Regions from separate parts of the Kitasatospora sp. NPDC058063 genome, predicted to be linked through region 2. Evidence: riboswitches for the same ligand, from Rfam matches in the RefSeq annotation. Region 2 holds a riboswitch; each other region holds the start of a gene.
The links. Region 2 has a riboswitch for cobalamin ahead of ACFVUY_RS22730 (CoA-acylating methylmalonate-semialdehyde dehydrogenase). Riboswitches for the same ligand answer to the same signal wherever they lie in the genome.
Positions count from the first base shown of each region.

Region 1: linked by a shared signal. The riboswitch ahead of ACFVUY_RS20540 (HoxN/HupN/NixA family nickel/cobalt transporter) and the one ahead of ACFVUY_RS22730 (CoA-acylating methylmalonate-semialdehyde dehydrogenase) in region 2 are both predicted to bind cobalamin.
Region 3: linked by a shared signal. The riboswitch ahead of ACFVUY_RS14400 (FecCD family ABC transporter permease) and the one ahead of ACFVUY_RS22730 (CoA-acylating methylmalonate-semialdehyde dehydrogenase) in region 2 are both predicted to bind cobalamin.

Region 1 is NZ_JBHVSD010000011.1:66,192-73,217, reverse strand. Features, by position in the region: gene ACFVUY_RS20565 (hypothetical protein) at 1-787, opposite strand, end outside; gene ACFVUY_RS20560 (thioesterase family protein) at 921-1,745, opposite strand; gene nusB (transcription antitermination factor NusB) at 1,888-2,325, opposite strand; gene efp (elongation factor P) at 2,330-2,893, opposite strand; gene ACFVUY_RS20545 (M24 family metallopeptidase) at 2,971-4,077, opposite strand; gene ACFVUY_RS20540 (HoxN/HupN/NixA family nickel/cobalt transporter) at 4,470-5,585, opposite strand; cobalamin riboswitch at 5,616-5,829, opposite strand; gene ACFVUY_RS20535 (metalloregulator ArsR/SmtB family transcription factor) at 5,912-6,295, shown strand; gene ACFVUY_RS20530 (hypothetical protein) at 6,354-7,026, shown strand, end outside.
Region 2 is NZ_JBHVSD010000012.1:234,451-241,476, forward strand. Features, by position in the region: gene ACFVUY_RS22725 (rhodanese-like domain-containing protein) at 228-1,613, shown strand; cobalamin riboswitch at 1,985-2,176, shown strand; gene ACFVUY_RS22730 (CoA-acylating methylmalonate-semialdehyde dehydrogenase) at 2,388-3,887, shown strand; gene ACFVUY_RS22735 (acyl-CoA dehydrogenase family protein) at 3,884-5,032, shown strand; gene ACFVUY_RS22740 (enoyl-CoA hydratase/isomerase family protein) at 5,032-6,105, shown strand; gene mmsB (3-hydroxyisobutyrate dehydrogenase) at 6,102-6,989, shown strand; partial or broken gene ACFVUY_RS22750 (enoyl-CoA hydratase-related protein) at 7,001-7,026, shown strand, end outside.
Region 3 is NZ_JBHVSD010000007.1:176,887-183,912, reverse strand. Features, by position in the region: gene ACFVUY_RS14415 (CGNR zinc finger domain-containing protein) at 1-579, shown strand, start outside; gene sodX (nickel-type superoxide dismutase maturation protease) at 576-938, opposite strand; gene sodN (superoxide dismutase, Ni) at 1,212-1,607, shown strand; cobalamin riboswitch at 1,697-1,847, shown strand; gene ACFVUY_RS14400 (FecCD family ABC transporter permease) at 1,955-3,019, shown strand; gene ACFVUY_RS14395 (ABC transporter ATP-binding protein) at 3,115-3,864, shown strand; gene ACFVUY_RS14390 (ABC transporter substrate-binding protein) at 3,893-4,885, shown strand; gene ACFVUY_RS14385 (nuclear transport factor 2 family protein) at 4,972-5,355, shown strand; gene ACFVUY_RS14380 (GNAT family N-acetyltransferase) at 5,366-5,842, shown strand; gene ACFVUY_RS14375 (anti-sigma regulatory factor) at 6,031-6,441, shown strand; gene ACFVUY_RS14370 (SigB/SigF/SigG family RNA polymerase sigma factor) at 6,622-7,026, shown strand, end outside.

The DNA.
Region 1 (7,026 bases), on a different contig from region 2:
AGGCGGCCGAGCCCTGCGAGCCGTGCAGCACCGCGACGCCCGGCAGCTCCAGGGCCAGCCCGGTGCAGAGCACCGCGCAGACCAGCTCCAGGTCCTCGTCGTTGATCCGGACCACGCCGTCCTCCCACTGAAGGACCCGGGCCGCGGCGGTCAGCTTCCCGCCGGGCGCGTCCACCCGCAGGCGCAGCTCGTACACGCCGGCCCCCGCGCCGACCAGCATCCGGCGGAACACCTCGCCGCCGCGCTGGTAGGCGGCGCGCACCCAGGCGGCGTGCTCCTCGTCGGGCGCGCCCGCGCCCCCGTACAGGCCCCCGTCGAGCAGCAGGTCGGCGTGGCAGAGCGTCAGCCCGTTCTCCCGGGCGCGCACCAGGCGGGGCACGAAGTCCCCGGCCAGCTCCTCGCCCTGATAGGCCATCAGCTGGGTCTGCAGGGCCGGGTTGACCAGGTAGCGGTCGCGGGCGGCGGGCTCGGCCGGGTCCAGCCCGTGCAGCACGCAGAACTCCTCGAAGTCCTGCGGGTGGAACATCCGGGCCCGGACGGTGTCGAACCGCTCCAGCGCCTCGGCCAGCAGCTCGGCGGTGTCGGCCAGGTAGCGCTCGTGGTCGGGGGCGTCGGAGATCCCCCAGGCACGGGCCCGGGCGAAGTCCGCGGCGTTGGTCAGCACCCCGATGACAAAAGCCTGCTCGGCGCCGCCGGCCCGCTGTGGCCGGTGCGACGCCCGCACCGCGGGCCGCGAGCCGCCGGCGGTGCAGTCGGAGTTACGGCGGGCGCGACCCTTTTGACTCATCGGTGGCTCCTGGCTTCGGGGGTTGACGGTCCGCGGCACGCTCGCCGCTGACCGTCTTCCTCCCCATCCGCGCGCGCCGCACACGTACGGCGTGTCACAGGAATGTAACCACCGGTAATGCGGGGCCGCCGGGTCAGGGGCGGGGCGCCCGGGCCAGCTGGCGGGACTGCGCGACCAGGCGGCCGGACTCGTCCCAGACCTCCGCGTCCTCCTCGAAGTAGCCGCCGGCCAGGTTGCGGGTCGCGTGGGTGACCCGCAGCCAGCCGGGCACGGGCCTGGCGCGCAGGTGGACGGTCAGCTCGATGGTGGGCGCCCAGCCCGGCATGCCGAGGTCGAAGGTGACCGGCGGCAGCGCGTCGGCGACCAGCAGGAGCAGCAGCGGGTCGGGCTCGCGGCCGTCGGCGAGCCGGAACCAGCCCTGGATCCGCCCGTTGCCGGAGGGCTGCCCGAGCGCCCAGCCGATGGTGGCCGGGTCCAGCCGCAGGTCGAACCGCTCCAGCAGGGCGGCCTGGGCGATCAGCTCCTTGGGCGCGTGCTCGACGCCGATGCACTCGTCCGGCGGCGGCAGCTGCGGCGGCCGCGCGCTGGTGCGCACCTCGCCGTCGGCGGTGGCGAGGTCGCCGTGGCTGGCCACCACCCGCAGCCGCTCGACGCCGTCCTGGCTGAGCGAGGCGGTGCCGGTGGACAGGCCGCGGCCGGTGCGCAGCACCTCGGTGCGGACGGTGGCCGGGCCGGGGGTGGAGGCGGACAGGTAGTAACCACTGATCGACACCGGGTCCGGGTGGGTGCCGTGCTCCAGCGACAGCGCGTGTCCGGCCACCGCGAGCAGCAGTCCGCCGTTCACCCCGCCGCCGATCTGCCAGCCGGCGCCGAGCTCGGCGTCGTAGCGGCCGGCTTCCTCGGGGTGCCTGGTCAGGGCGATGCCCTGGTCGAACTCGCTGCGGATCGCGGTGGTCATCTGGGGGGACCTGCCCTTCACGCGTGGTTCCGGACGTCAAGTTACTGACAAGTAGGTCCCCACCCTACGCCGACCGGGTGAAACGCGGAACGGCCGCCGGACACCTGTTCGGGTCCGACGGCCGTCCGCGAGGTCCACCCGTCTACCGGCGGATGCTCGGCTTCAGCTCCAGGAAGCGGGCGAGCATGCCGTTGACGAAGGCCGGGGAGTCGTCCGTGGAGAACTCCTTGGCGATCTCGACGGCCTCGTCCAGGACGACGGCGTCCGGGACGCCGTCCTCCCAGATCAGCTCGTAGGCACCGAGCCGCAGGACGTTGCGGTCCACGATCGGCATCCGGTCGAGCGACCAGCCGACGGAGTACTGCTCGATCAGGTCGTCGATGCGACGAGCGTGCTGGACGTACCCCTCGATGAGCTCCATGGTGTACTCACCGACCTGCGGGGTGCCCTCGTCGGGCCTGGGCTCGCGGGCGCGGGCCACCCAGTCGGCGAGGACCTGCTGCGGGTCGACCCCGCGGTGGTCGGCCTCGAAGAGGATCTGGAAGGCCCTGGTGCGGGCCTTGCTGCGTGCGGCCGACACGGACTTACTTCACCCGGCCGAGGTAGCTGCCGTCGCGGGTGTCGACCTTGACCTTCTCACCCTTGGTGACGAAGAGCGGCACCTGGATCTCGGCGCCGGTCTCCAGGGTGGCCGGCTTGGTGCCACCGGTGGAGCGGTCGCCCTGGACGCCCGGCTCGGTCTCGGCGATGGTCAGCTCGACCGCGGCCGGGAGCTCGATGTAGAGGACCGAGCCCTCGTTCTGCGCGACGAGGGCCTCGAAGCCCTCCAGCAGGTACTTGGCGGCGTCGCCGACGACCGACGGCTCGATGGTCAGCTGGTCGTAGGTGTCCATGTCCATGAACACGAAGTTCTCGCCGTCCTTGTACGAGAACTGCATGCCGCGCTTGTCGACGTTGGCGGTCTCGACCTTGGTGCCCGCGTTGAAGGTCTTGTCGACGACCTTGCCGGTCAGGACCTCCTTGAGCTTGGTACGCACGAAGGCCGGGCCCTTGCCGGGCTTGACGTGCTGGAACTCGACGACGGACCAGAGCTTGCCGCCCTCCAGCTTGAGGACCATGCCGTTCTTGAGATCGTTCGTGGAAGCCACGGGCGCACTAACTCCTGTATAGCTGTCAAGGAACCAAGGGATTGCGTCCTGCCTCCCACGGCCCCGGGGGGCCGCGGTCACAGGGCGAGGAGCTCCTTGGTGGTGATGGTGAGCAGCTCGGGCCCGCCCTCTTCGAGGGGGCGCACGACGAGCGTGTCCTCGATCCGGACGCCGCCCCTGCCCGGGAGGTGGACCCCCGGACCGACGGTGACCGGCACGCGGCTGTCCAGTTTACCCATGTCCGACGGACCGAGGCGCGGCGCCTCCCGGATCTCCAGCCCGACGCCGTGGCCCACCGGGTGCGGGGAGGCCTCGGTGTGGCCGGCCGCCTCCAGGACCTGCCGGGCGGCCCGGTCGGGCACGCACTGCTCCACGCCCGGTCCGAGCGCCTCCCGCCCGGCTCGCTGGGCCCGGAAGACCAGCCGGTGCAGCTCCACCTGCCAGGGCGCGGGGGCCGCGCCGATCACGAAGGTGCGGGCGGTGGAGACGCCGTAGCCGCGGTACTGGGCGCCCATCACCACGGTCAGGAAGTCCCCCTCCTCCACCCGGCGGTCGGTGGGCTGGTGGGCGGCCTGGCCGGAGTGGCTGCCGGTGCCGACCGAGACCGGGAAGGCGGCCCGGTCGGCGCCGTGGTCGATCATCCGGCGCTCCAGCTCCATCGCCAGGTGCCGCTCGGTGCGGCCGACCAGGATCGACTCCAGCAGCTCGCCCAGCGCCTGGTCGGCAATCTCGGCGGCGATCCGCAGGTCGGCGATCTCGTGCTCGTCCTTGATCACCCGCAGCCGCTCGACCGTCTGGCCGAGGTCCACCAGCCGGGCCCCTTCGCTCAGGCCGCCCACCGCCCGGTGCCGGGTGACGGTCAGGTCGTGCTCCTCCACCGCCAGTCCCGACACCCCGGACCGCGCGGCGACGGCCGCGACGGCCAGCGCGGAGTCCGCCCCGGCCGCCACCGGGAGCCGGGTGACGTCCGGGGCGATCAGGTGCTCCCCGGTGTCGTCCGGCGGCAGGTCGTCCGGCAGCGCGAGCAGCGCCCGCTCCCTGGTCAGCAGCAGGCTCGCCCCGCAGGGCGCGCAGCCCGTCAGGTACCGCACGTTCGCCGCGCGGGTGATCAGCGCCGCATCGGCCCCGGCCGCACTGCAGTGCTCCCTCACCCGCTCCCGCCGCCCCGCGTACGCATCCGCCATGCGTCGAGCCTACGAACCCCCGGCCCGAAGCGCCCGCCGAGCACCCCCGGCAGAACCCCCAATACCCCTTGCACGCCCCCCTGCGCGACCGCGGCACCGTCCCCTCGGACCCACGCCCCGCCGCCCGCCGCCCGCCGCCCACGCAGCGTGCCGCCGAGGGGCCCCGCACCCCCCGGCGGCCCCTCGGACCCGACCGACCGCTACGCTCCGTCACGAATCTGTCACTGCCGGTCCTGTGCGAGTGCGACCCGGTCGCCGGCCGGCACGTCGACTTCCGCGAGGAGCGCCGACCCGGGGCGCACCCGGCCCCCGGAACGCGAACGGCGCCTCCCCACCGCGGGGAGGCGCCGTTCCGGCGTGCGCGGGCAGGCCGCTGCTCGCGGCCGGGCGGCTCAGGAGCCCTCGGGTGTCCAGCGCTTCTCGACCCCGGCGAGCTTCCAGTACCCGATCGCGATCGCCCAGACGACCACGAACAGCCCGGCGATGGCGTAGCCGACGTTGTCCAGCGAGATGTCGGCGATGAAGCCGGTGACCGGGTCGGTCAGATCGAGCTTCTCGTGCAGCACCCCGACCAGCTCGATGGTGCCGATGACGAAGGCCACCGCGATCGACAGACCGGTGATGGTCAGGTTGTAGTACACCTTCCGCACCGGGTTGGCGAAGGCCCACTGGTACGCGAAGTTCATGAACGTCCCGTCCAGGGTGTCGAACAGGCTCATCCCGGCCGCGAACAGCAGCGGCAGGCAGACGATCGCGTACCAGGGCAGCCCGGAGGCGGCGCCCGAGCCGGCCATCACCATCAGGGTGACCTCGGTCGCGGTGTCGAAGCCCAGCCCCAGCACCATGCCCACCGGGAACATCTGCCCGGGCCGGGTGATCGAACGGGTCGCCCGGTTCAGCACCCGGGCCATGAAGCCGCGCGAGTCGAGGTGCGCCTCCAGCTCCTTCTCGTCGAACTTTCCGGCCCGCATCGAGCGGAACACCCTGAGGATGCCGAGCAGCGCCGCCAGGTTGAGCGCGCCGATCAGGTAGAGGAACACGCCGGAGGTGGTCGTCCCGATCACGCCGAGCCACTTGTGGGTGGTCGACTCGTCGTCCATCAGGGTGTTCGCCAGCTGCGCGCCGCCCGCCACCAGGGCGGCCATCACCACCACCATCGAGGAGTGCCCGAGGGCGAACCAGAAGCCCACCGAGACCGGGCGCTTGCCGTCCGCCATCAGCTTGCGGGTGGTGTTGTCGATCACCGCGATGTGGTCGGCGTCGAAGGCGTGCCGCATCCCGAGGGTGTACGCGGTGATACCCAGGCCCACCCCGAAGACCTGGGTACCGACCGCGTACTTCTCGGGTGCGACCAGGAAGATCAGCGTGCCGAAGGCCACCACGTGCATGGCCACGATCACCGCCATCAGCCCGGCGGTACGGACGGTGTCCTCGCGCCGCCACTGGAAGCTGGGCAGCGCGGAGGGGGCCGGTTCGGCCCCGGCGGCAACGGTTTCGGGCAGGGTCATCTGCGGATCACGCTCCAGCACCTCGTGGAAAACCTCGTGAGATGCCGTGGCCGGTCTCCTGGCTGACGGGACGCCCGTACCCGCCTTCCCAAGCGCGCGAGGCGCCCAGTGGCTCCATGGGTACGGACGACGTTCCTCCGCGGACGGAGGAACGACCCGATCACAGTGGCGAGGGCCGCTCCGGGCTGGGACCCCTGAGGGTCCGTCACCGGTCTTCCCGAGCACCACGGCGGGGAACACCGTAGGGGCCACGCCCCGACCCGTGCAAGGTTGCGCACCTGCGCAGGTGTCCAGGATCACAGACCGCCGCCTGCGAGAATGTCCGCATGCATCTCGTACCGGCCGACCGCGCGGGCCACCGCACCATCGACGGGCACCGGGTCTGCGAGGCCATCGCCGCGATCGGCGACCCGGCCCACGTCCGGTCCTGGGCCGAGCGGTTCTCCCTGCTCGCCGACCCCGGCCGGCTCGCCCTGCTGCTCGCCCTCCACCGGGCCGGGCCGCTCGCCGTCACCGACCTCGCGGTCGCCACCGGCATGCGCGACCCCGCCGTCTCCCAGGCCCTGCGGCTGCTCCGCACGGCCGGCGTGGTCACCGGCGACCGGGACGGACGCGTGGTGCGCTACCAGCTCGTGGACGAGGCCATGCGCCCCCTCCTCGACGAGTGCGCCGCCGGCGAACACCACGAGCCCACCGCGGCCACGGGCTGACCCACCGGCCCGGCCCCGGAACCGCGCCGCGGCCGGAGCGGATGAGTACGATCATGACGTGCCGTCCCGCCCCCACGCCTGGCCCGCCGACCGGTGGAACACCCGACCGGTCAGGGCCCGCGTGCTGGCGGTCGCCCGCACCCTCACCTCGGCCACCCGGGTCCTGGACGTCCTGACCCTGCTGAACCCGGACGGCATCGAGCGGTACTTCACCGTCAACCCCGGCTCCGCCTTCGCCGACCGCGCCCTGGACGAGTACCTGCACGGCCTGCCCGGCTTCACCGTGCTGGACTGGGAGGACGCCGTCAGCCGCCGCTTCGACCTGGCCGTCGCCTGCGCCGTCCACTCCTCCATGCACCGGCTGGACGCCCGCCTCGTCGTCCTCCCGCACGGCGTCGGCTACAACCGGCTGGTCACCGAGTCCACCGGCGACACGGTCACCGCCGCGGGCCTTTCCCGCAACGAACTCACCCACCGCGGACGGGTATTCGTGGACGTCCTCGGCCTCTCCCACCCCGAGCAGCTGGACCGGCTGCGGGTCTCCTGCCCCGAGGCGCTGGACGTCGCCCGGGTGGTCGGCGACCCCTGCTTCGACCGGATGCTCGGCAGCCGGCGCTCCCGCGACGGCTACCGCGCCGCGCTCGGTGCCACCGGCGGCCGACGGCTCGTCGTCGTCAGCTCCACCTGGAGCGAGCACTCCTTGTTCGGCCGCCGCCCGGACCTCCCCCGGC
Region 2 (7,026 bases):
CCGCCCGTATCGGCTCGGCGGCGGTGGCCGACCCCCTCGATGGCTTCACCATAGTACCCCCGGGGGTATTATCGAAATCGTTCGGACATACCCCCGCCCGTATCGGCTCCCGAAGCCGTATGCTCGGAAATATACCGAGGGGGGTATCACGATGGCGCTGTGGCGCCCAGGAATCCGGCTTCGCCAACCAGGAGAAGGCCAAGGCCCGACCCGGAGGAGACAACCCCGTGATCTTCAGCCAGTACTACCTCGACTGCCTCTCCCAGGCCTCCTACCTGATCGCCGACGAACGCACCGGCCAGGCCGTGATCGTCGACCCCCGCCGGGACGTCGACGAGTACCTCGCCGACGCCATGGCGCGTGGCCTGACCGTCGTCGGCGTCATCAACACCCACTTCCACGCCGACTTCCTGGCCGGCCACCTCGAACTCGCCGCCCGCACCGGCGCCTGGATCGGCTACGGCCACCGCGCCGAGACCGAGTACCCGATTCGCAAGCTCACCGACGGCGAACGGATCGAACTCGGCGACGTCACCGTCCAGGTCCTCGAAACCCCCGGCCACACGCCCGAGTCGATCAGCATCCTGGTCTTCGAGCAGCCCGACGACACCGTCCCGTACGGTGTGCTCACCGGCGACGCGCTGTTCATCGGCGATGTCGGCCGCCCCGACCTGCTCGCCTCGGCCGGCGTCACCGCCGAGGAACTCGGCGCGATGCTCTACGACAGCGTCCACCACAAGCTGATGGGCCTGCCCGACGAGACCCTCGTCTTCCCCGCCCACGGTGCCGGCTCGGCCTGCGGCAAGAACCTCTCCGCCGACCGCCAGTCCACCATCGGGGCGCAGCGACTGACCAACTACGCCTGCCGGCCCATGGACCAGGACACCTTCGTCCGCATCGTCACCGCCGGCCAGTCCACCGCCCCCGCCTACTTCGGCCACGACGCCGCCCTCAACCGGCAGGACCGCCCGCTGCTGGATCCCACGAACGCAGCCCGCCCCCTGTGCCCCGAAGGCTTCAAGGAGGCCCGTTCCGCAGGCGCCGTCGTCCTCGACGCCCGCAGCCCCCAGGAGTTCGGCGCGGGACACATCCGCGGCGCCATCAACGTCCCCGTCGACGGCCGCTTCGCCGAACAGGCCGGCACCGTCCTCACCCCCGACAGCAGCATCGCGATCATCGCCCCGCAGGACCGCGAGGGCGAGGTCATCACCCGCCTCGCCCGCATCGGCTTCGACCACATCGCCGGCTACCTGCGCAACCCCGGCAACGCCCTGCCCGCCCTCGCCGACGAGGTCACCCCCGCCGGCCGCCTCACCGCCGACCGGCTCCGCACCGCCCTCGCCGACGAGCAGCCCCCCACCGTCCTGGACGTGCGCACCTGCGGCGAGCGCGAAACCGGCTCCATCGAAGAATCCCTGCACATCCCCCTGACCGAACTCCCCGGCCGCCTCGACGAGATCCCCACCGACCGCCCCCTCGTCGTCCACTGCGCCAGCGGCCACCGCTCCTCCATCGCCGCCAGCCTGCTGCGCCACCACGGCCACACCGAGGTCTCCGACCTCCTCGGCGGCTACGCCGCCTGGCACACCCTCACCCACCCCGCCCAGGTCTGAACCCAGCTGCCCCGGGCCACCCCCGTCGGGGTCCCGGAGTGCTCCCGAAGCCGCGCCCGCCACGGGACTTCAGGACACGATCCCGGTCCTGGAGTCCGGCGAGCGTCGCGACCGTGCTGGTGCCGATGGTCCGGCCCGGGGAAGTGCCGGCATCCCCCTCGTCGCACGTCTGCTTCAGCAGCGAGCATCGGGTGTTGCGGGCTGCCGGCTCGGACGAGCTGTTGCAGTAGATCGGGATGGCACTCGCCCAGGCCCCGTTTGCAGGCCGGTCTGCTTCGGGTCCTGGGCGCCAGGCTCCGGAACGAGGCCGGGGAGAGCTCGGCGTGGCGAGATCCCGATGGTGCGACGCGAGCACGAATCCCTGGACTTACTAGGACGTCCAACTATATGGTCGATGACAGGTCCGCGGTGTCAGGGAAGCCGGTGTGAGTCCGGCACGGTCCCGCCACTGTGACCGGGGAGTCCGTCCTCGCAGATGACGGCCACTGGCAGCCAGCCGGGAAGGCCTGAGGGCGTGCGGTGATCCGGGAGTCAGGATACCGGCCGCGGGTGATCCGTGTTTTCCACGAGGATGGAGACGACACGCATGACTCCGGGCTGCTCCCGTTCCGCTGCTCCTGGCTGTCCTGTGCCGACGGCTGTCGGAGCCCACCTGCTCTGACGGTACGTCATGCCACCGCCACCGTGACGTTGCGGGGCCGCATCACCGTGCGCCCGACCGTCGGCGGCGGCCTCCATTCCTCCTCTCCCCACCCCTGTCGAGAGAAGGAACCGATGGTCCGAGAACTGACCCACTTCATCGCCGGAAAGCCCACTGTCGGCACCTCCGGTCGCTTCGGCGACGTGTACGACCCCAACACCGGCCGGGTGCAGGCCCGGGTGCCCCTGGCGAGCCGCGCCGAGGTCGAGGCGGTGATCGCCGACGCCGCGCAGGCCCAGCCCGCGTGGGCCGCCTGGAACCCGCAGCGGCGGGCCCGCGTCCTGCTGCGCTTCCTCCAGCTGGTCGAGCAGGAGAAGGAGGAACTGGCCCGGCTGCTCTCCGCCGAGCACGGCAAGACCGTGGCCGACGCCCACGGCGACCTCCAACGCGGGCTGGAGGTCGTGGAGTTCGCCGCCGGGATCCCGCACCTGCTGAAGGGCGAGTTCAGCGACAACGCGGGCACCGGCATCGACGTCTACTCGATGCGCCAGCCGCTCGGCGTGGTCGCGGGCATCACGCCGTTCAACTTCCCGGCGATGATCCCGCTCTGGAAGGCCGCGCCTGCGCTGGCCTGCGGAAACGCCTTCGTGCTCAAGCCCTCGGAGCGCGATCCCTCGGTGCCGCTGCGGCTGGCCGAGCTGTTCCTGGAGGCCGGGCTGCCGCCGGGCGTGCTCAACGTGGTCAACGGCGGCAAGGAGGCCGTGGACACCCTGCTGGAGGACCCGCGGGTGCAGGCCCTCGGCTTCGTCGGCTCCACACCGGTCGCCCAGTACGTGTACGCCACCGCCGCCGCGCACGGGAAGCGGGCGCAGTGCTTCGGCGGCGCCAAGAACCACATGATCGTGATGCCGGACGCCGACCTCGACCAGGCGGCCGACGCGCTGGTCGGCGCCGGGTACGGATCGGCCGGCGAGCGGTGCATGGCGATCTCGGTGGCCGTCCCGGTGGGGGAGGAGACCGCGGACGCCCTGGTGGCGAAGCTGGTCGAGCGGATCGGCGCGCTCAAGGTCGGACGCTCGGACGACCCGGCGGCGGACTTCGGCCCGCTGGTGGGCCGTGACGCGCTGGACCGGGTCCGCGGCTACCTGGACCTCGGGGTCGAGGAGGGCGCCGAACTCGTCGTGGACGGACGGGACTTCCGCCTGGAGGGGCACGAGGACGGCTACTTCCTGGGCGCCACCCTCTTCGACCGGGTCACGCCCGGCATGCGGATCTACCGGGAGGAGATCTTCGGCCCGGTGCTGACCGTGGTGCGTGCCGCCGACTACGAGGAGGCGCTGCGGCTGCCCAGTGAGCACGAGTTCGGCAACGGCGTGGCCATCTACACCCGGGACGGCGACACCGCCCGGGACTTCGCCCGCCGGGTGAACACCGGCATGGTCGGGGTCAACGTGCCGATCCCGGTGCCGATCGCGTACCACACCTTCGGCGGCTGGAAGCGCTCCGGCTTCGGGGACCTCAACCAGCACGGGCCGGACGCGATCCGCTTCTACACCCGCACCCGCACCGTCACCTCGCGCTGGCCCTCCGGGGTCAAGGAGGGCGCGAGCTTCACCATGCCGACGATGGGATGAGCGCGATGCACGACCTCACCGAGGACCAGCGCGCCATCGCCCGGACCACCCGGGCCTTCGCCGAGGAGTACCTCGCGCCGCACGCCGTGGAGTGGGACCAGGCCAAGCACTTCCCGGTGGACGTGCTGCGCAAGGCAGCCGACCTGGGTCTGGCCGGTGTGTACGTCCGGGAGGGCGCGGGCGGCTCCGAACTCTCCCGGCTGGACGGCGTGGTGGCCTTCGAGGCACTCGCCACCGGCTGCCCGTCCATCGCCGCCTACCTGTCCATCCACAACATGGTCGCCTGGATGCTCGACCGCTACGGCACGCACGCGCAGCGCGCTCGCTGGCTGTCCGCGCTCTGCACGGCCGAGCACCTGGGCAGCTACTGCCTGACCGAGCCCGGTGCCGGCTCCGACGCGGCCGCGATCGCCACCCGGGCCGTGCGCGACGGCGACCACTGGGTGCTGGACGGCGTCAAGCAGTTCATCTCCGGCGCGGGAGCCTCGCAGGTGTACGTGGTGCTGGCCCGGACCGGTGCCCCCGGGCCGGACGGGATCTCCGCGTTCGTCGTCGAGCGCGACGACCCGGGGGTCGCCTTCGGGCCCGACGAGAAGAAGATGGGCTGGAACGCCCAGCCGACCCGCCAGGTACTGCTGGACGGGGTCCGGTTGCCCGCCGACCGCCTCCTCGGCGCGGAGGGCGAGGGCTTCCGGATCGCGATGAACGGGCTGAACGGCGGCCGGCTCGGCATCGCCGCCTGCTCCCTGGGCGGCGCACAACACGCGCTGGAGCGGGCCACCCGCCACCTGGCGGATCGCGAGGCGTTCGGCGCCAGGCTGCTGCACGCCCAGGCCCTGCAGTTCCGACTCGCCGACATGGCCACGGAGTTGGAGGCCGCCCGGGCGCTGCTGTGGAGAGCCGCCGCGGCGCTGGACCGGGGCGACCCCCGGGCGCCGCAGTTGTGCGCCATGGCCAAGCGCTACGCCACCGACACCGGCTTCGAGGTGGCCAACCAGGCCCTCCAACTGCACGGTGGCTACGGCTACCTGGCCGAGTTCGGCATCGAGAAGATCGTCCGCGACCTGCGGGTGCACCAGATCCTGGAAGGGACCAACGAGATCATGCGCGTCATCGTCGCCCGCGGCCTGACCGGAGCCGCGTGATGGCCGGGACCGACCTCGACGAGGTCATCCTCCAGCGCGAGGGACGGGCCGGACTGATCGTCCTCAACCGCCCCGCTGCGCTGAACGCCCTCACCCACGGCATGGTGCGGACGATCTCCGAAGCCCTGGACGCCTGGGAGGGCGACGACCGGGTCGACACCGTCGTCGTCACGGGCGCCGGCGAGCGGGCCTTCTGCGCGGGCGGCGACATCGTCGCCATCCACCGCGCCGCCACCGGCGGCGATCCGGGCGCCGTCGAGGAGTTCTGGCGAGACGAGTACCGCCTCAACGCCCGGATCGCCCGCTACCCCAAGCCCTACGTCGCGCTCATGAGCGGCATCGTGATGGGCGGCGGGGTCGGCGTCTCCGCCCACGGCAGCGTCCGGATCGTCACCGAGAGCACGCGCGTCGCCCTCCCGGAGGCCGGCATCGGCTTCGTCCCCGACGTCGGCGGCACCTACCTGCTCGCCCTCGCCCCCGGGGAGCTCGGCACCCACCTCGCCCTCACCGCGGGTTCCGTCGGTGCCGCCGACGCCCTGCTGTGCGGGCTCGCCGACCACTTCGTCCCCGCTGAACGACTGCCCGCCCTGCTGGACGACCTGGCCGAACTGCCCGTCCACGACGCCCTCGAACGGAACGTCGAGCCCGCGCCGACCGGTGCGCTGGCCGACCGACGCGGGTGGATCGACAGCTGCTACGCGGCCGGAACCGTGGAGGAGATCCTGGACCGGCTGCGGGAGAGCGGCGAACCCGAGGCGAAGAAGGCCGTCGACCGGATCGCCGCCAACTCCCCGACCGCCGTGAAGGCGACGCTCGCCGCGCTGCGCCGGGCCCGGGCACTCGGCCCGCTGGAGGCCGTCCTCGACCAGGAGTACCGCACCTCCTGCGCGGCGCTCGCCACGCCGGACCTCGCCGAGGGCATCCGGGCCCAGGTGATCGACAAGGACCGTTCGCCACGATGGCGTCCGGCGACGCTGAGCGCCGTCGAACCCGCCACCGTGGCCCGCTACTTCGCCCCGCTCGGCGAGCGCGAACTCGGCCTTGCCACCACAACCCCCCTGGAGCGCTGGTGACCCTCACCATCGGATTCATCGGACTGGGCAACATGGGCGGCCCGATGGCCGCCAACCTCGTCGAGGCCGGACATCAGGTGACCGGCTACGACCTCGCGCCGGAGGCGCTGCGGCAAGCGGAGACGGCCGGCGTCCGCCCGGCGGCCTCCGCCGCCGCGGCGGCCCGACAGGCCGACGTCGTCATCAGCATGCTGCCGGCCGGCCGCCACGTCCTGGCCGCCTACGCGGAGCTGCTGCCGTCAGCCCGTCCGGGCACCCTCTTCGTGGACTGCTCCACGATCGACGTCGCCGACGCCAGGGAGGCGCACGACCTGGCCGTACGTGCCGGGCAGCGCGCGGTGGACGCGCCGGTCTCCGGTGGGGTGGTCGGCGCGACGGCTGCGAGCCTGACCTTCATGGTCGGCGCCGAAGAGGCCGAATTCGCCGCGGTCAAGCCCGTGTTGGCGGTCATGGGGCGCAAGGTGGTGCACTGCGGCGCGGCCGGTGCCGGCCAGGCGGCGAAGGTCTGCAACAACATGATCCTCGGCATCTCGATGATCGCGGTCAGCGAGGCCTTCGTGCTCGGCGAGAGCCTCGGGCTCAGCCACCAGGCGTTGTTCGACGTGGCCTCCACCGCCTCCGGGCAGTGCTGGGCGCTCACCAGCAACTGTCCCGTCCCCGGGCCGGTGCCGGCCAGCCCGGCCAACCGCGACTACGCCGCCGGGTTCGCCGCCGCCCTGATGGCCAAGGACCTCGGACTGGCCGCCGGCGCGGCCGAAGCCGCGGGCCTGCCCACGGAACTCGGGCGCAAGGCAGCGCAGTTGTACGCGGACTTCGCGTCGTCCGAAGGCTCGGGCCTGGACTTCTCGGCGATCATCACCACCCTCGGGAAGGACACCGCATGACGTAGGAGACGATCCTGGTCGAACGCAAGGGCCGGGT
Region 3 (7,026 bases), on a different contig from region 2:
GCCTACGCCGATCTCGCCGTTCGGCTGGTGAACACCGAGGAGCCCGAGCGCGGCACCGACACGCTGACCTCCGTGGAGGCCGTGCGCGGCCTGTTCTCCGACTCCGCGCGGGCCGCCGCGCTCGCCGACGAGTCCGACCTGCCCCGGCTGCGGGCGGTGCGGACCCGGCTGCGCGGGGTCTTCGAGGCCGCCGCGGAGGGGGACGAGATCCGCGGCGTCGACCTGCTGAACAGCCTGCTGATGGAGTACCCGGTCAGCCCGCTGGTCTCCGGGCACGACTACCTGGACGACGCCGGACGGCCGCGCTGGCACCTGCACCTGGCCGACAACTCCCCCACCGCCACCGCGCACTTCACCGCGGTCGCCTGCATGGGCCTGGCCGTCCACCTGACCGAGCTGGGCGCCGACCGGCTCGGCATCTGCCAGGCCGCGCCCTGCCGCAACGCCTACCTGGACACCTCGACCAACCGCTCCCGCCGCTACTGCTCGGACCGCTGCGCGACCCGCGCCAACGTGGCCGCCTACCGCGCCCGCAAGCGCCAGGAGGCGGAGGCGGCGGCCCGGGGCCACGCGTCCTAGACGTCCTCCACCCAGGCGCCGAGCCGGCGGGCGAGGCCCGGCACCCGGGCCAGCCGCGGGGTGAGCAGCAGCCGCTCCAGCCGGCGCCCCGGCGCCAGCCAGACCGGGCTCGGACGCAGCCGCAGCAGCACCCGGCCGAGCATCAGCTCGTCCGGCACGGCGCCGTAGCTGCGGCTGTCGCTGTCCACCGGGCGGTTGTCGGAGAGCAGCCACCAGCCCGTGGCCCGGCGCTCGGCGGCCCGCTTCACCACGAGCAGGTCCTGCTGGAAGGGGTGCCGGAAGACCACCACCGCGCCCGGCCGGATCGGCGCGCCGTAGCGGACCAGCAGCTGGTCGCCCTCGCGCAGGGTCGGGACCATCGACGGCCCCGCCACGTCGATCAGTCCGAACGGCAGCGCGCCGCCCCGGTCCGGCCCCCCGGCCCCGGCGCCCTGCGGTCGCGTGCTCCGCGCCACGACTCCTCCTCCTGCTCCGCCCGCCCCCAGTCTGCCGTACGGACCGTCACCGGTCCGATGTCCGGATTACCCCGGTTCCTGGTCCGTCTTTTGCCCTAGGCCCGCCGCCCGATCGCGAAACGGCGAGGCCGGAAGGGTAATCTCGGGCGCGGGAAGACGATCTAAGGAAGGACTCCCATGTTCTCTCGTCTGTTTGCACCTCGCGCCACCGCCCACGCCCACTGCGACCTGCCCTGCGGCGTGTACGACCCGGCTCAGGCCAAGCTGGAGGCCGAGTCGGTCAAGGCCACCCAGGAGAAGTACCAGGCCAACGAGGACCCGCACTTCCGCGCCCGCGCCATCATCATCAAGGAGCAGCGCGCCGAGGCCGTCAAGCACCACATCTCGGTGCTGTGGAGCGACTACTTCAAGGCCCCGCACTTCGAGAAGTACCCGCAGCTGCACCAGCTGATCAACGACACCCTGAAGGCCGCCTCGGCCGCCAAGGCGTCCACCGACCCGGCCACCGGCCAGGCCCTGCTGGACCTGATCGCCGAGGTCGACAAGATCTTCTGGGAGACCAAGCAGGCCTGAGCCTGACGCGTCGCCACCCGACCGCCCCCGTCCGCACCGCCGGACGGGGGCGGTCGCGCGTTCCCGGTCCCACCCAGGGCCGGTAAGGGTTGCCTGCCCTGAGTGGCTGTTATGCTGCCAGGGCGTCCGAGGGGGAAGTCCGGTGTGAATCCGGCGCTGACCCGCAACGGTGAGCACGGCCCGTACCAGCCCGTACGGCCCGCGCCAGCCCGATCGCCCCCGGCCGCTGAACTCCCGACAACTCGCCGCGGACTGCGAGGGGAACGGCGCCGCGGCACGCCTTCGGCCGGCGCCCGCCCCGGCGCACCCGCGGCCCGAGGCAAGGCGCACCCGTGGACCGTGCAGTCGTGGACCGTGCAGTCGGCCCGCCCACCCGTCGAATACCCGTCGTCCCGCTCGCCGCCGGCCTCGTCGCCGCCCTGCTGCTGTCGCTGCTCTGCGGGGTCGCCCTCGGCTCCTCCGGACTCGGCCTGCCCCGGGTGCTGCGGCTGCTGGGCGCCGGGCTGACGGGCGGACGGCTGGACGCGGGCGAGGCGGCCGCGTACGCGATCGTCTGGGAGATCCGGCTGCCGCGCACCGTGCTGGCCGCCGTCGTCGGCGCCGGACTCGCCGCCTGCGGGGTCGCCGTCCAGGCCCTGGTGCGCAACGCGCTGGCCGACCCCTTCGTGCTCGGCATCTCCTCCGGCGCGGCCGTCGGCGCCAACGCCGTCCTGCTCTTCGGCGCCTTCGCCTCGCTCGGGGTGTGGGCGATCTCCGCCTCCGCCTTCGGCTCCGCGCTGGCCGCCATGACGCTCGTCTACCTCGCCGCCCGCACCGCGTACGGACTCACCCCGCTGCGCCTGGTGCTCACCGGCACCGCCCTGTCCTACGGCTTCTCCGCCGCCACCACCCTGATGGTCTTCGCCGCCGACCGCGGCGAGGCCGCCCGGGGCGCCATGATGTGGCTGCTCGGCAGCCTCGGCGGCGCCACCTGGGGCAAGGTGCCGATCGCCGCCGTCACGGTGGTGGCCGGGCTCGCGTACCTGGCCTGCGCCGCCGGGCGGCTGGACGCGCTCGCCATGGGCGACGAGACCTCCGCCTCGCTCGGCGTGGACCCGGACCGGCTGCGCCGCGAGCTGTTCGTGGTGACGGCCGCCGTCACCGGCACCGTGGTCGCGGTCAGCGGGGCGATCGGCTTCGTCGGACTGCTGATGCCGCACCTGGCGCGGATGCTGGTCGGCGCCGGGCACCGCCGGGTGCTGGTGATCGCGCCGCTCGCCGGGGCACTGCTGCTGGTCTGGGTGGACATCGCCTCGCGCACCCTGCTGGCACCCGCCGAACTGCCCGTCGGTGTGTTCACCGCGGTGCTCGGCGTGCCCGCCTTCCTGCTGATGATGCGCCGCCGCGGCCAGGCCCTCGGAGGAACCCGGTGACCGACGTGACCACGGCGGCCGGCCCGGCCGACCCGACCGACCCGGCCGCGCCCACCCCGGCGCGGGCCCAGGACCTCGCCGTCGACGCCGTCTCGGTGGAGCTGGCCGGCACCCGGCTGGTCCACGAGGTGAACCTGGCGGCCGCCGCCGGGCAGGTGGTCGGGCTGGTCGGCCCGAACGGCAGCGGCAAGTCGACCCTGCTGCGCTGCGTCTACCGGGTGCTGAAGCCGGCCGGCGGCGTGGTCCGGCTGGCCGGCGACGACCTGCACGCCCTGAGCGCCCGCGACACGGCCCGCCGGGTGGCCGCGCTGACCCAGGAGCACTCCGCCGAGTTCGACTTCACCGTCGCCGAGGTGGTCGCCATGGGCCGGCTGCCGCACCGCCGCGGCTTCGGCTCCCCGGCCGACGGGGACGCGGAGCGCTGCGCCGGGGCACTGCGCAAGGTCCGGGCCGGGCACCTCGCCGAGCGCGGCTTCCTGAGCCTGTCCGGGGGCGAGAAGCAGCGGGTGCTGTTCGCCCGCGCGCTGGTCCAGGAACCGCGCCTGCTGGTGCTGGACGAACCCACCAACCACCTCGACATCGCCCACCAGTTGGAGGTGCTCGCGCTCGCCCGCGAGGCCGGCCCGACGGTGCTCACCGCGCTGCACGACCTCAACCTGGCGGCCGGCCACTGCGACCTGGTCTACGTGCTGCGGGCCGGGCGGATCGTCGCCTCCGGCCCGCCCCACGAGGTGCTCCGCCCCGCCCTGCTGGCCGAGGTGTTCGGCGTCCGCGCCACCCCGGTGCGGCACCCGGAGACCGGCGCCCTCCAGCTGCTGTTCGACCGGCTCGCCCCCTCCTCCTGACCCGTCCCGCCTGCCCAGAGGAACCACCTTGCGCACCAAGGCCGTTGCCACCGCCGCCCTGCTCGTCCTCGGACTCACCGCCTGCGGCGCCGAGATCGCCCCGAAGGAGGCCGCCACCGCCTCCGCCCACTACCCGGTGACGGTGGACAACTGCGGGCAGAAGCTCACCTTCGCGCAGAAGCCCGCCCGGGTGGTGACCAACGACGTCAACATCACCGAGCTGATGCTCTCCCTCGGCCTCGCCGACCGGATGGCCGGCTACGTGATGCCCGACGACAAGGGCCGGATCGACAAGGTGGCCTGGAAGGACGGCTACCAGCAGACCACCTGGCTCTCCAAGAAGGTGCTCACCAAGGAGATCGCCCTGGACGCCCGGGCCGACCTGGTCCTCGCCGGCTGGCACTACGGCTTCGACGAGGGCTCCGGCGTCACCCCGCAGGCGTTCAAGGCGCTCGGCGTCGACTCGTACGTGCTCAGCGAGTCCTGCCGCAGCGGCAAGGGCACCGAGCGCGGCGTGATGGACCCGCTGGAGGCCCTCTACACCGACCTGGCCAACCTCGGCGAGATCTTCGACGTCAAGGACCGCTCCGACAAACTGATCGCGGACTTCAAGGCGCAGATCGCCGCTGTCCCGCAGCCCGAGCGCCGCCCGTCCGTCTTCCTGTACGACAGCGGGCAGGACAAGCCGTACACCGCCGGGAAGTTCGCCGCCGCCAACGAGATCATCGCCAAGGCCGGCGGGAGCAACATCATGGGCGACCTCGCCGACACCTGGGTCACGGCCGGCTGGGAGGGCGTGGTGCAGCGCGACCCGGAGGTGATCGTGATCAACGACTACGCGACGCCCGGGGCCGAGGAGAAGCGGAAGTTCCTGAAGTCCTTCCCGCCGCTGGCCAACGTCTCCGCGGTCAGGAACGACCGGATCTTCGTCATGGACTACGTCGACCTGGTGGAGAGCCCGCGCAACCCGGCCGCGGTCGGCGCGCTGGCCGAGTACCTGCGCACCGTGCCGGCCCGCTGACGGCCCCGGTCCGCTCCTCCGGGGCGGTGGCCGCGGGCGTACGCTCAAGGTACGAGCCGACGGAACCCGACCGGAGGAGCGAGATCATGACCACGATGGCGGCCCCCGGCGCCTTCGACACCCGCGCCCTGCGCGAGGGCATCGAGCGCTGCGACGCCGAGACCCTCCTCGCGCTCTACGCGCAGGACGCCGAACTGCGCATGGTCGATCGCAGGACCCAGCCCAGCCACCCCCTGGTGATGCACGGCCGGGAGGAGATCGGCGCCATGCTGGACGACGTCTACGGCCGCGAGATGACCCACAAGCTGGAACAGGTGGTGGTCCAGGGCGACCACGCCGCCTTCCTGGAGTCCTGCCGGTACCCCGACGGCGTCCGGGTGCTGATGTCCTCGATGGCCGTGCTGCGGGACGGCCGGATCGTCGACCAGACCTCCGTCCAGGCCTGGGACGAGACGGGTCCCGAGCAGTAGGCTCACAGGCATGATCCGCACCGCCGTCGCCACCGACGTCCCCGTCATCCATGCCATGATCCGCGAACTCGCGGACTACGAGCAGGCCCTGCACGAGGCGAAGGCCACCGAGGAGCAGCTGCACGACGCCCTGTTCGGCGAGAACCCGGCCCTGTTCGGGCTGATCGCCGAGGACGACGCCACCGGCGAGCCGGTCGGCTTCGCGGTGTGGTTCCGCAACTTCTCGACCTGGCGCGGCACCCACGGGATCTACCTGGAGGACCTGTACGTCCGTCCGCAGGCACGCGGCGGCGGCCACGGCAAGGCGCTGCTGCTGGAGCTCGCCCGGATCGCCGTCGAGCGCGGCTACTCCCGGGTCGAGTGGTCGGTCCTGGACTGGAACCAGCCCTCGATCGACTTCTACAAGGCGATCGGCGCGGTGCCGATGGACGAGTGGACGGTCTACCGGCTCACCGGCGAGGCCCTGGCCGAAGCCGGGCGGCGCTGAACGGCCGTCCGGAGACCGGCGAAAGGGTCTGCCACCCTGCGTCGCAATGCCTTACCATGAGTAACTCCCGAACCGGGGTGCGGAAGGCAGAGCGATGGTGGATGCGTGACGCCGGGCCCCCAACGGGGGTAGCAAGCGGTAACAAGCGGGGTACCAAGAAAGCACAGCGCGCCACCCAGGAGGCAAGGGTGTCCCAGATCGACGGCGATCTCGGTGTTCAGGACTTCGTGGAGGTCCGGCTGCCCGCAGCGGGGGCCTACCTCTCCGTCCTGCGAACAGCGACGGCCGGGTTGGCGGCCCGGCTGGACTTCACGCTCGACGAGATCGAGGATCTGCGGATCGCGGTCGACGAGGCCTGCGCCATCCTGCTCCAGCAGGCGGTGCCCGGGTCCGTACTGTCCTGCGAGTTCCGGCTGGTCGGCGACTCGTTGAAGGTCACCGTCTCGGCCCCGACCACCGACGGCAAGGCCCCCGAGCGGGACACCTTCGCCTGGACGGTGCTCTCCGCCCTGGCCGGCGAGGTCGACTCCTCGGTCGGCGCGGACAAGACCGTGTCGATCAGCCTGAACAAGAAGCGCGGCGGGTCCCCCGTCCACTAGCCGGGCGCCGGACCGAACCGCACGACCGAGCAGCACCGAGCACCACCCGCGCAAGGGCCGTCCGCCGCTCCCCCGACCGGGGTTCCGACGGACGGCTCCCGGTACCGCCACCCACGCGGTACGACCAACGAGACGATTCCGGGGCCACCGGCCCCGGTGCTCCCGGAACGGAACGGGGGAATGGCCGTGAGTGATCTGGACCGTACCGGCCTCGCGACGGCGGGACCCGCCGTACCGACCCAGGCGAGCGTTCCCGGCCTCGCCGCCAACGACGAAGCGCACCCGAAGGACGCCCAGCGGATGAGCCACCCCACCGAGCCGACGTCCGAGCCGACGCCTGCCTCCGTGCCCCCGCCGGACCCGGCGGGCGAGACGGACCCGGCGGTCGAGGCCGAGCCGCACAGCGCCGTGCCCGCCCAGGGCTCGCACCGCACCGGCGCCCCGGACCGGGAGGCCGCCCGCGCGCTGTTCGTCCGGCTGTCCGCACTGCCCGAGGGCTCCCCGGAGCGGGTCGAGCTGCGCAACCAGCTGGTGCGGATGCACATCCCGCTGGTCGAGCACCTGGCCCGGCGCTTCCGCAACCGG